2 regions of the Sporosarcina sp. Y1011 genome follow, and region 1 is predicted to be linked to the other one. Evidence: predicted binding sites of a transcription regulator. Region 1 holds the regulator's gene; the other holds the start of a gene.
What was found. The regulator NrdR, encoded in region 1, represses ribonucleotide reductase genes. The targets are predictions, from matches to a motif close to AACACNATATATNGTGTT.
Positions count from the first base shown of each region.

Region 2: AC25Y5_RS06870 (vitamin B12-dependent ribonucleotide reductase) is a predicted target of NrdR. The motif match lies at 2,263-2,280, and genes of this name have one in related genera.

Region 1 is NZ_JBYHFP010000001.1:326,249-332,220, reverse strand. It holds gene AC25Y5_RS01665 (polysaccharide deacetylase family protein) at 331-1,302, shown strand; gene AC25Y5_RS01660 (histidinol-phosphatase) at 1,413-1,628, shown strand; gene dnaI (primosomal protein DnaI) at 1,672-2,616, opposite strand; gene AC25Y5_RS01650 (replication initiation and membrane attachment family protein) at 2,618-3,997, opposite strand; gene nrdR (transcriptional regulator NrdR) at 4,030-4,491, opposite strand; gene AC25Y5_RS01640 (glyceraldehyde-3-phosphate dehydrogenase) at 4,645-5,667, opposite strand; gene coaE (dephospho-CoA kinase) at 5,791-5,972, opposite strand, start outside.
Region 2 is NZ_JBYHFP010000004.1:146,700-152,671, reverse strand. It holds gene gcvPB (aminomethyl-transferring glycine dehydrogenase subunit GcvPB) at 1-347, shown strand, start outside; gene AC25Y5_RS06885 (hypothetical protein) at 488-691, opposite strand; gene AC25Y5_RS06880 (rhodanese-like domain-containing protein) at 816-1,133, opposite strand; gene AC25Y5_RS06875 (lipoate--protein ligase family protein) at 1,295-2,131, shown strand; gene AC25Y5_RS06870 (vitamin B12-dependent ribonucleotide reductase) at 2,337-4,898, shown strand; gene AC25Y5_RS06865 (DUF1385 domain-containing protein) at 4,943-5,905, opposite strand.

The sequences.
Region 1 (5,972 bases):
TGTTGTCCTCTTCCATGCATTTCAGATTATTAATTAAAATTGAGTATACGTTGAATGCGCAATAAATGCAAGTCTATTTTATTGAATACTTAAGCATTCTTCAAATACATCTGCAGATTGGAATAATTTGACGTTTTTTAACCCGTTTTATGGTGATTAATTTCCTGGGTAAGACAATTTGCCGCCTAGGCTGTGTAAGCTATATCATTTTTGTATTTTTTTCCGTGCAAAGATAAAAAAGAGCACGCATAGTCTAATGTTGAACGGGAAACCTACTAATACTAACTAATTTGAATGGAGGAATTTCTATGATTCCACAAAAATATATATATGGATAAAGCAAAATATGTTATTTACATTTTTTTAGTTATCGTCATATTACTTTCAGTCCCAAGAATCCTTTCTAATGTACTGACAGCTGGCTCCCCAAGGATAGACACTGAGAGCTCAATCCCAACTTTCTCAGATGACACGGAGAATGATCTTTATAAAAAGATAGTTGCTTACCGCGACCAAAACATTATTGAACCGATTGATGCAAAAATCGACAGAGTATGGAAAGCAATACCAGGGTACAATGGCTTGGAAGTAGATGTTGAAAACAGTTATAAAAACATGAAACTCGATGAAGAAATTGATAAAAGTAAAATTGTTTACAGAGAAACATCGCCAAAAATCCACTTGAACGATTTAGATCCATCTCCAATTTACAGAGGAAACCCCGAAAAGCCGATGGTAGCTTTGTTAATCAATGTCGCGTGGGGCAATGAGTACATTCCCGGTATTCTTAAAACTCTAAAAACCTCCAAAGTAAAAGCAACATTCTTTTTTGACGGAAGTTGGGTAAAGAATAACCCCGATCTTGCTGTAATGATCAATCTCGAAGGTCATGAAATTGGAAACCATGCTTATAGTCATCCTGACCTAAAACAACGTTCCAGAGCTGATACATTGGATGAATTAAAAAAAACAAACGATATCATTGAGGAGACCTTGGGTATAAAACCAATTTGGTTTGCACCACCGAGTGGAAGTTTCAATCAAGAAACGATTTTAGTTGCCAGTGAGCTGGAAATGAAAACCATTTTATGGACGATTGATACAGTCGACTGGAAAAAGCCAGAAACCTCTGAAATGGTTAATCGCATTGTATCGGGCGTAGCGAATGGTTCCATGGTATTAATGCACCCCACAAAACCTGTTTTTGAAGGCCTTGAAACCATGATAAACGAGATCAAGGAAAAAGGATATCAACTAAGTACGGTAAGTGATTTAATGAGCGAAAAACGTATTGCTCAATAAATTCCATCAAAAAATAAGAAAGATACATTTCAATGCTTTTCACATTACAGTGATTTCCAATGAATAATAAACTCATTTGAACACATGATATGTGCATGGAGGTGATAATCTTGCCGAATAATAATAACAACAATAACAACAACAATGACAGAAACCAGAACCGAAATACGAATCAAAACCGCAACAATAACCAAAATCCAAACGACATGCGTGAAGAGTTTGGAGCTGCATTTGATGTGGATAAGCTGAGAGATCAAAACAACAACAACAACAACAACAACCAAAATGAGAAACGTACAAATCGTAACGACAGAAATAATAAATAAATTATAAAGAACTGGCACATGAATTTACTCATGTGCCAGTTCTTTATTTTTCTCGTCTATTTTTCCCTTGGAGCCGTACCGGGCTACTAATCATTCGAATCCTTTCCATGATCCGAGCCGCTTTGACTGCTTCTTTTTCTCCGCGCTGTGTATACGTCAGGTGATCTTCAAGTTCAGCGTAATTAAAATTGGAAGTGAAAAAAGTGGGCAACTTTTCTGCCATTCTGAATTGGAGAATTGTTCCTAATACTTCATCACGTGTCCATGCTGACATCGTTTCCGCACCAATATCATCAAGCATTAGCACTTGTGCACCTTTCACAAAATCAATTTTTTCATTAAGTGTGTGATCTTGAATTGATTGCTTCATTTCTCTCAGAAATTCCGGAACGTAAACAGCAACTGTCCGTATTCTACGATTCGCCAATTCATTGGCCAATGCTCCAAGCACGAACGATTTCCCAATTCCAAACGGGCCATAGATGTACAAACCGCGTTCAGGTAATTTTCCAGTTTCATCGAAAACATTCAAAAAGTCTTTCGCAGCACGTACTGCCTTTACTCTACTGTCATCAAAAAACATATCAATATTTTGTAATTTTGCTTCCATAACGTCTTTAGGCATATACATGCTATCAATCATCTTTGTAATATTACGCTGATTGTCATCCATTAACTTGTTGGGGCATTTCATATATTCTACGTCAATCAGCTCGCGGGAGAGTAATAATTTGGGTTCGAAGCCTTTCATGATATTGACACATCCCTCAAGATCGGGACACTTTCCGCAACTGTGGGAAGCGGTGGCATATTCGTATAACTTGCCTAAGCTCCGCTCAACAACTTCGCCATTAACTTCAGTGGAATGATCCGTTAAAAATTGTTGTACCCCTGGACTCTCCATCACTTCTTTTCGCAATTCATCATACCTTGCAGCAAATGCCGGTGATTTCACAACCCGTTTCAGCGTATCGCCAATATGTTCCATTTCAGTTCACCATCCCGTCCCCTGTTACGCCTAATTCCTTAAGTAATTTACGACGTTCTTCATCAATAGCTGAAGAAGACTTAACAGGTACATCTGTTTTTGTTTTCTCTTCATCTTTTTTATAAAACCATTCCGGTACTTTTTCTTCACGTACAGATTTTCGTCTTGGCCCTGATTTCTGTCCTGTATTCTGACCTTCATTTTTCCACTTCACATACTGATCATGCTCACTCCGTGAAATTTCCATTGCGGTTTTCACAGTTTCCACCTTTTTGCTCATCCAATGGGAAGCTATCCGCTCAGCATAACTGGTCGTTATTTTCCCATCATTACGGTAAAGTACGTATTGCAAGAGGACATTGACGACACCAACGGACAATCCATGAGTATTGATTAGTTTTTCGGCAAGCTTCACATCTACCGATACCGGCTCTTTTCCTATAAAATCACGCAGCATCTCAATTGGTGCCGTATTTTCAAGATAATGTACCAATTCTTCTTCTTGCGACAATACTCCTGTTTCAGGCTTAGGCGGTTCTTTCGCATACACTTTATGCAAGACTGGTGCTTCTTTTGAAACGTTCATTTTATAAAATTCAGCAGCTGATTTACGTAATCTGTCCTCTGGCAACATAAGATCTTCATCAAGTGCCATCATAATAACTTTTTGCATATCTAATGGCGTCAGCGAATAAAGGAATGCGAGTTTTGCAATTGATTCCTTTGAAACAGAAGATAATGAAGCTTTAGGGACCATTTGTTCAGATAACCCCGAACGAAGCAGGTCGAAATCAAAGTCGGAATGCAAGAATGGAACACCTTCCGATTCATTCCGCCCGATAAACTGCTGGTCCTCGCCCATATCCAAGCTATGACCCTGTTGTACGGGTGTATACACATCCAAAAATGTACGTGAAACATCTTCAAATCCGAATTCATTAACACTTTCTATCGCAAAACGACTACGTAGATTTCGGTATGCCTGTTCCCCAATTTTGCTAAACAAGAATGTCGACAATAATGGATCTAGAAAAAAAGCTTTGGCATCCAGTGGAGGAAGCAATTCGTAAACAAATAATCTTGCATCCCCATCTTTCTTCTTGTACGTACGCAGCAAACCAATTGCTTCAAGAGAAATCCTTGCCTCGAAAACAGGTCCTAGCGGCATCGTCAAAATGTTCATTAGATGGTAATGATTATATTCACGATCATCCTCCCGCTCCGCATCCGCCCACAATGTCATAAACAGACTCATTGCTCCAGGACCAATCAGTGGCTGATAAAATAAGGTGAGGAGTTGGCGATCATAATCCGAAAATGGCTGCGTTAACCGAATCTTGTATGCATCAACTGGTTGTAGCTCTTTATAAAGTGGTGCCATTGCAACTCTACTTCCTATCTAAATGGGATACGTTATTTTTTAGTTCGCTTTTGTAAGTTTTGCAATTCTTCTATGAAAACCGTGATGTCTTTATATTGGCGATAGACCGAAGCAAATCTGACATATGCGACTTCATCAACTTCAGAAAGTCGTTCCATAACCATTTCTCCTACATCATCGGAATTAATCTCTACGACACCTGCACTTCTCAATTCTTTTTCAATCGAAGTAACAATGTTTTTCAAGTCTTCAAGTTGGACAGGACGTTTTTCACAAGCACGGATTAGTCCTCTGAGTACTTTTTCTCCACTAAATTCTTCACGTGACTCATCCTTTTTCACGACAATCAGTGGTGTTTCCTCAACTTTTTCAAATGTCGTGAATCGGAACGCGCATTGTTCACATTCCCTGCGACGTCGGATAGATTTATTCTCCTCGGCAGGTCTGGAATCGACGACCCGGGTGCCATTGTATTGGCAAGCTGGACATTTCATAAGTTGGTTCCTCCGATTTTTCTTAGATAATAACTTAATTATAACAGAACATGTCCCAAAAAATCAGAATGGAGGGGAAATATCATTGGACAAACCAAAAAAGCGTCCCCCTAATCATATTATATTGATTAGGAGGACGCTTGCTATTTATGATTAAACCAGCGCTTCTTTTTTTAATGCAGCAGCTACTTTTTTCGTTAAATCAACAACACGAGCAGAGTAACCCCACTCATTATCATACCAGGCAAGCACTTTCACTTTACGATTAGCCATAACCATTGTCGAGAGGCCGTCAATGATAGCTGAGTCCGTTGTTGTATTGAAATCGATGGATACAAGTGGCTCTGTCGTAAGACGAAGGATACCTGCCATAGCCCCAGTTGACGCCTTTATAAACGCGTCATTAACCATTTCTACTGTAACATCTTGCTTTAAATCCACAACTAGGTCAACTAGTGAAACATTAGGCGTCGGTATCCGTAGAGACATCCCGTGAATTTTCCCTTCCAATTCAGGAAGTACAAGCGCTAATGCTTTTGCAGCCCCAGTTGACGTAGGAATGATAGATTGCCCACACGCACGTGCGCGACGAAGATCCTTGTGCGGATTATCCAAGTTTTTTTGATCGTTCGTGTATGCGTGTACAGTCGTCATTAACCCATTTTCGATGCCGAATGTTTCGTTGAGTACTTTAGCTACAGGAGCTAAACAGTTTGTCGTGCAGCTAGCATTTGAAATGATATCATGTTTTTTAATATCGAATTTATCTTCGTTGACTCCCATTACAATTGTCACATCTTCATTTTTACCCGGAGCAGAGATAATGACTTTTTTTGCTCCAGCTTCAAGGTGAAGTGCAGCTTTGTCTCGGGAATTGAATTTACCAGTCGCTTCAATGACAATATCAATACCGAGTTCCTTCCAAGGCAAGTTAAGCGGATCGCGGTCAGAAACGATTTTCACCCGTTTTCCATTGACGACAATTGCATTTTCTTCTGCAATCACTTCACCATCAAATGTACCATGATTCGTATCATATTTTATAAGATGAGCAAGTGTTTCTGATGGATACGTTGCATTTATCGCAACAATTTTCACATCTTCTTCTCTAATCATTTGACGGAAAACCATCCGTCCAATTCTTCCGAACCCGTTAATCGCAATAGAAGTAGTCATATATAGATCCTCCAATATGTATGTTATACAATACGTGTTTATTCGCTCATTAGTATAACACATATTAATTCAGAAAAAAGCATATTAACTATTTATTACGTTTTTCATCTATTCAGATAATGGTTATGGTTGCGCATTCCAATCCAATAGTATCGCATCAAGCTGTCGCCCCGTGTGCTCTACTGTCTCATTATTGTGTAATACCGCATCTGCACCCAGTTCCTTTTCTTCCATTGAAAGCTGAGATTTGATTCGTGCATCCGCTTCTTCTTCCGATAACACATTACGCGCAATAAGCCTTTGTT
Region 2 (5,972 bases), on a different contig from region 1:
ACCTTCCATATAACCGACATTGTAAACACGAATTCGTACTGTCGGGTCGCCGTCAAAAGAAACTTGGCGTGCGCACGCTTGATATGGCAAAACGTTTGCTTGACTTTGGCTATCACCCGCCAACAATTTACTTCCCGCTTAACGTTGAGGAAGGCATGATGATTGAGCCTACAGAAACAGAGTCAAAAGAAACACTTGACGCTTTCTGTGACGCTCTTATCCAAATTGCAAAAGAAGTCGAAGAAAATCCAGAAATCGTACAAAATGCTCCGCATACAACAGTTATCAATCGTCTTGATGAAACGAAGGCGGCACGTAATCCTGTTTTGCGCTATATAAAACAATAAGTAATCGACAAAAGGCACAGCAAATCCTGTTGTGCCTTTTTGTCGTGGGCGTATTTAGAGCAAGTGGAGGTTTATAAAAGGGAAATCTAGCCAGAAGAATTGTCATTGTCAGTGGTGGAATAACTTGAGTAAATCGAGGTTTAGCACTTCTCCCATTCAACGTCTGCATAACTGTTGTAAAGAGCTTGCGCTGTTTCTGTAAGTCCCTGATTCGTAAGGATTATTGTTTCGTCCAATTGGTCTTCATTAGCGCGGTTGAAACGGCCTGTAGCATTGCTGAGTGGAGGATTACTCGCTTGGGTTAATTGGGGGGTGTTATTTGCAATGAACGACCCCACACGCATGCGAGTGCCGTCTAGCGTACTGGGAAAAAGAACTCAGTTAATCGTTTTCTTTAATGACATATGCTGCTTCATTCCATACTCTAGTATTGAAAAAAGCTCCTCCCAAGGGGAAGAACTTTATTTTTTACTTACTTTTCACTTTACCTGTCCATTGACGGAAACCGCCTTGCAGGTGGAAGAGTTGATCATATCCTTTTTTCCTTAGAAGTAAGGCTCCACGTGCGCTTTTTCCACCGTTTTGATCGTATAAGTAAACGGGCTTGTCCGACCGGATTTCTTTATGTCGCTGACGGAATTGAGAGTACGGAATATTACGCGCTCCCAGAATATGACCAGCATCATAATCCTTGGGCTCACGCACATCGATTAGTTGTGCTTTCCGATAACCTTCGATAAATTGCTCTTGCGTCAAGTTTGTAACAGCTTTCTTAAGACGTTGCATCGTCACAACAAAATAAATGATTACGATAAGAGCAACGGCCCCTAGGATATAATAGTTCAAAACAAATTTCCCCTTTCTCTCTACCTTATCATTATAAAGATTGAGTGGCACTTGTTCAATGGGAATGATAAAATGAAATTCGTTGTGGAGGGAGAATTCGAATGAAAAAAAAGGTTTGGCACTTCATTAATTCAGGAAAATGTCGTGCTTCGTTCAATATGGCTTTGGATGAGGCACTGCTAGAATGGCATAGCAAAGGGGAAATCGGCCCAGTACTTCGATTTTATGAATGGGAACCCGCTACGTTATCAATTGGTTACTTTCAAAATGTCGAAAGAGAAATAGATATGGATGAAGTGAAAAAAAATGGACTTGGATTCGTTCGACGTCCAACGGGGGGCAGAGGTGTCCTTCATGAGCACGAACTTACATACAGCGTTATTGTTAGTGAAAGTTATCCCGAAATGCCTGAAACGGTAACAGAAGCGTATCGTGTTATCTCGGGCGGTTTGCTTGAAGGGTTCCGTAACTTAGGCTTAGATGCATCATTTTCAGTTCCTAAAACTGAACAACAGAACAATGATTTAAAGAAACCGAGAAGTGCAGTCTGCTTTGACACACCAAGTTGGTATGAACTTGTTGTTGAGGGGAAGAAAGTTGCTGGAAGCGCGCAGACAAGACAGAAAGGTGTCATTTTACAGCACGGTGCGATACTTTTAAGTCTTGATGTGGACAAACTGGTTTCTCTCTTTAACTTTAAAACGGAAGAACACCGCGAACAAATGCGTATGAGTTTGCCAGAAAAAGCGGTAGCGATAGATAAACTGATAAACCGTTCTGTTTCAATTGAGGAATGTACAGATGCATTTTCAAAAGGTTTCGAATCAGCGCTTGATATGGAACTTGTACCATTAGAATTAACAGAACAGCAAATCGAGTTCGTAATGGAAATTGAGCGGAAGAAATATGCGAATGATGACTGGACATATAGAAAATAACATCTGTAACTTTGGTGCTATTTATCGAGAATTAAGCGTTCCGAAGTGCGTAAATTAAGCATTTGGATTTTAGTGTAAAAACTATTTTATTGAAGCAGGTTTCAATATGTAGTATATTAGGTATTATAATTAACACAACATGTAGTGTTCTTCGGAAAAATTCATGTTGGTTTTTTGAATATATCCCATAAGGAGGGATGCGTTAATGGTCATTGTTTCAAAACACCAGGAACCTATTTTGGACAAAGCACAACTGAATGCGGATATCTCTAAATTCCCGCAAGTGCATCCAATTACAGCAGATATGCATATCGAACATAAAGGGGTATCCCGGCTTGTCATGATTGACAGATATTCGTTTAAGGATACGGAAAAGGAAACACTCAAAGTTGGTGATTTCGTCGTCCTAACGGTTAAGGAAGATCCGAAATTCCCGGCACGTGGACTTGGCTTTATCACTGCAATTGATAAAAAAAGTGGAAAAGCAGATATATGGATTGAAAAAGATTTTCGTTCAGCGATCGACAATCCATTTGAGCAGGAAAAAGGTATCATTACAAGACCGATAGAAGTTCTAGAAAAGCCACTTGAAGTTTTTTATGAGCAAATTGCCAAACGTAATGCGACAGGACTTGCCTCGGTTGAAACGACAGAAGCAAGACGAAAAGAATCGTTCGATCAGTTCTACAATCAATTGTCGAAATTGAATTTCATTCCTGCTGGACGTGTTCTATACGGAGCTGGTTCAGATACTGAAGTGACTTTCTTCAACTGTTATGTTATGCCTTTCGTGGCTGACTCTCGTGAAGGTATTTCTGATCACCGCAAACAAGTGATGGAGATCATGAGTCGCGGTGGTGGTGTTGGGACAAATGGTTCCACACTACGACCACGTAACACACTTGCACGCGGCGTCAACGGTAAATCATCCGGGTCGGTTTCTTGGCTCGATGATATAGCTAAATTGACACATCTTGTCGAACAAGGTGGATCTAGACGTGGTGCACAGATGATCATGTTAGCAGATTGGCATCCTGATATTTACGAATTCATCATCTCAAAAATGCAGAATCCTAGAATCCTCCGTTACCTTGTGGAAACTACCGAAGATGAATTGATAAAAAAGTTAGCAAATGAAAAACTGAAATTCAAACCGCTTACAGCTCAAGAAGAAGCGATGTACCAAGGGATAATGAACTATCGGACGATTCCTGGTATGGGTGGATTCAATGATGCAATCTTGAAAGATGCTGAAACGAAATTGCGTGATGGGGGAACCTATTCCGTACAAAATGCGGAATTCCTCACAGGTGCAAATATTTCAGTCACATTGACAGATGATTTCATGAAAGCAGTTGAACAGAACGCAGATTATGACCTGCGCTTCCCAGCTGTTGAAAAGTACTCGCCGGAAGAAATGGCTACATACAACGAAGAATGGCATAAAGTCGGCGATGTCCGTGAATGGGAGCGTCAAGGGTTTGCAGTTCGTGTATACCGAACAATCAAAGCACGTGCACTTTGGGATCTTATTAACATCTGTGCAACGTACGCCGCTGAACCCGGTATTTTCTTCATCGACAATGCCAACAATGAAACGAATGCCAAAGCTTACGGGCAGCAAGTTGTAGCCACGAACCCATGTGGTGAACAACCACTTGCACCTTACAGCGTTTGCAATTTAGCTGCTGTAAACCTTGCGGAAGTCGCAAATAAAGAGACAAAAACAGTAAACTACGAAAAATTAAAAGAAATAGTTCGTATTGGTGTTCGAATGCAGGATAATGTTATCGATGCAACGCCATATTTCCTAGCAGAAAACAAAGTACAAGCACTCGGCGAACGTCGTGTTGGGCTCGGCGTCATGGGGCTTGCTGACCTGTTGATCTATTGCGAAAAAGAATACGGTTCTCTTGAAGGCAACGACCTTGTCGACAACGTATTTGAAACAATAGCAACATCTGCTTATCGTGAATCAATCGAACTTGCAAAGGAGAAGGGAAGTTTCCCATTCCTTATCGGTAAGACAGATGAGGAAACGTTAGCCCTGCGCAATGCGTTCATCAATACAGGTTTTATGAAAAAAATGCCGGAAGATATTCGCGAGTCTATTTTGGAACACGGTATTAGAAACTCCCATTTATTAACTGTTGCACCAACTGGATCTACTGGAACGATGGTTGGCGTTAGTACTGGGTTAGAACCATACTTTTCCTTTTCTTATTACCGCAGCGGGCGTCTTGGTAAATTCATCGAGGTGAAAGCTGAAATAGTAGAAGAATATTTGAAGAGTAATCCAGCTGCAGATCCGGAAAACTTACCGGAATGGTTTATCTCTTCGATGGCTCTTGCGCCTGAAGCGCATGCAGATGTACAGTGCATCATCCAACGTTGGATTGACAGTTCAATTTCTAAAACGGTCAATGCGCCACGGGGGTATACTGTTAAACAAGTTGAAAGTGTTTATGAGCGTCTCTATAAGGGCGGAGCAAAAGGCGGGACTGTCTATGTGGATGGTAGCCGAGATGCGCAAGTCCTGACCTTAAAAGCTGAAGAGAATGAAATGGATTCCGACTATGTTGAAGAAGTAGTTGAACAGCGTAAAGTTGTTCTTGTCAATACAATACAAGATCTGCGTTCGACAAACGTTACAATTGGATCCGAAGTCGGTGATACTTGTCCTGTATGTAGAACAGGTACAGTCGAAGAAATGGGCGGCTGTAATACATGTACGAACTGTAATGCCCAATTAAAATGCGGTTTATAAAGCAGTGTAAAAGCGGAAGCGGCCATAATCGGCAGCTTCCGCTTTTACATAATTACAGGAACAGTCTCTGCTTCAAGTTCCATTGCATCAATACCATGCTCTTCTAGTTGCAATAATTTCTCAAACGATGCAATTGCAATTTCCACTTGCTTGTCATCAGGGTCTTTCGTTGTCAATAGTTGAAGCCACAAACCGGGATAGCCTAAATACTTCAAGATAGGAAAATTTCGGAGCGAATTTGTTATTTGCAGGACTTCAAAGGAAATGCAGAGAACGACTGGGATGAGTAGAATTCTATTTACAATCCGAAACCAAAATGGATCGGCCGGTACAAGGAAATAAACAAACATACCAACAATTACCGTAAACAGCATAAAACTGCTGCCGCAACGAAAATGGAGTCTAGATTGTGACTGAACATTTTCAACTGTCATTGGCAAGTTATTTTCATATGTGTTGATAACTTTATGCTCTGCACCATGGTACTGGAATACCCTCTTAATGAGCGGTGTCATAGAAATAAGTGAAATATAGGTCAAAAGTAAAATGAGCTTAAATAGACTTTCAAGCAAAATTTGTGCTGTTTTTCCTGGTGCAACAAATTGTAGTGCTTGTGCTAGAAAGACGGGAATCAGTGTAAAGAGGAACTTCCCAAATAATAAAGATAAGACTCCGACAGCTGCGACTCCAAGAACCATTGCCAATTTGGAGGTTTCTTCTTTTTGTGAAACAATTTCTTCGCCTGGCATAATATCGTAGCGGTCACTGGAAAACGTTAAATGCCGTGACCCGATTCCAGCAGATTCAATTAATGCAACAAACCCACGAATAAATGGGATTTTCTTCATTATTATCAGAGTATTACTCTTTTCCTTTGGAAGGTGGAAATAATCGATTGTATCGTCCTTTCGCCTAATTGCAGAGATTGTATGATTTTTTCCGGCAAACATAACACCTTCAACTAGTGCTTGACCCCCGTAAGTAGGAGGCTGTTGTTCTTTTTTCATATATTTAGCCCCACTTTCTTTTAATTCAACGAATACTATTAACTCATTATACTAAAAAATAAAGTTA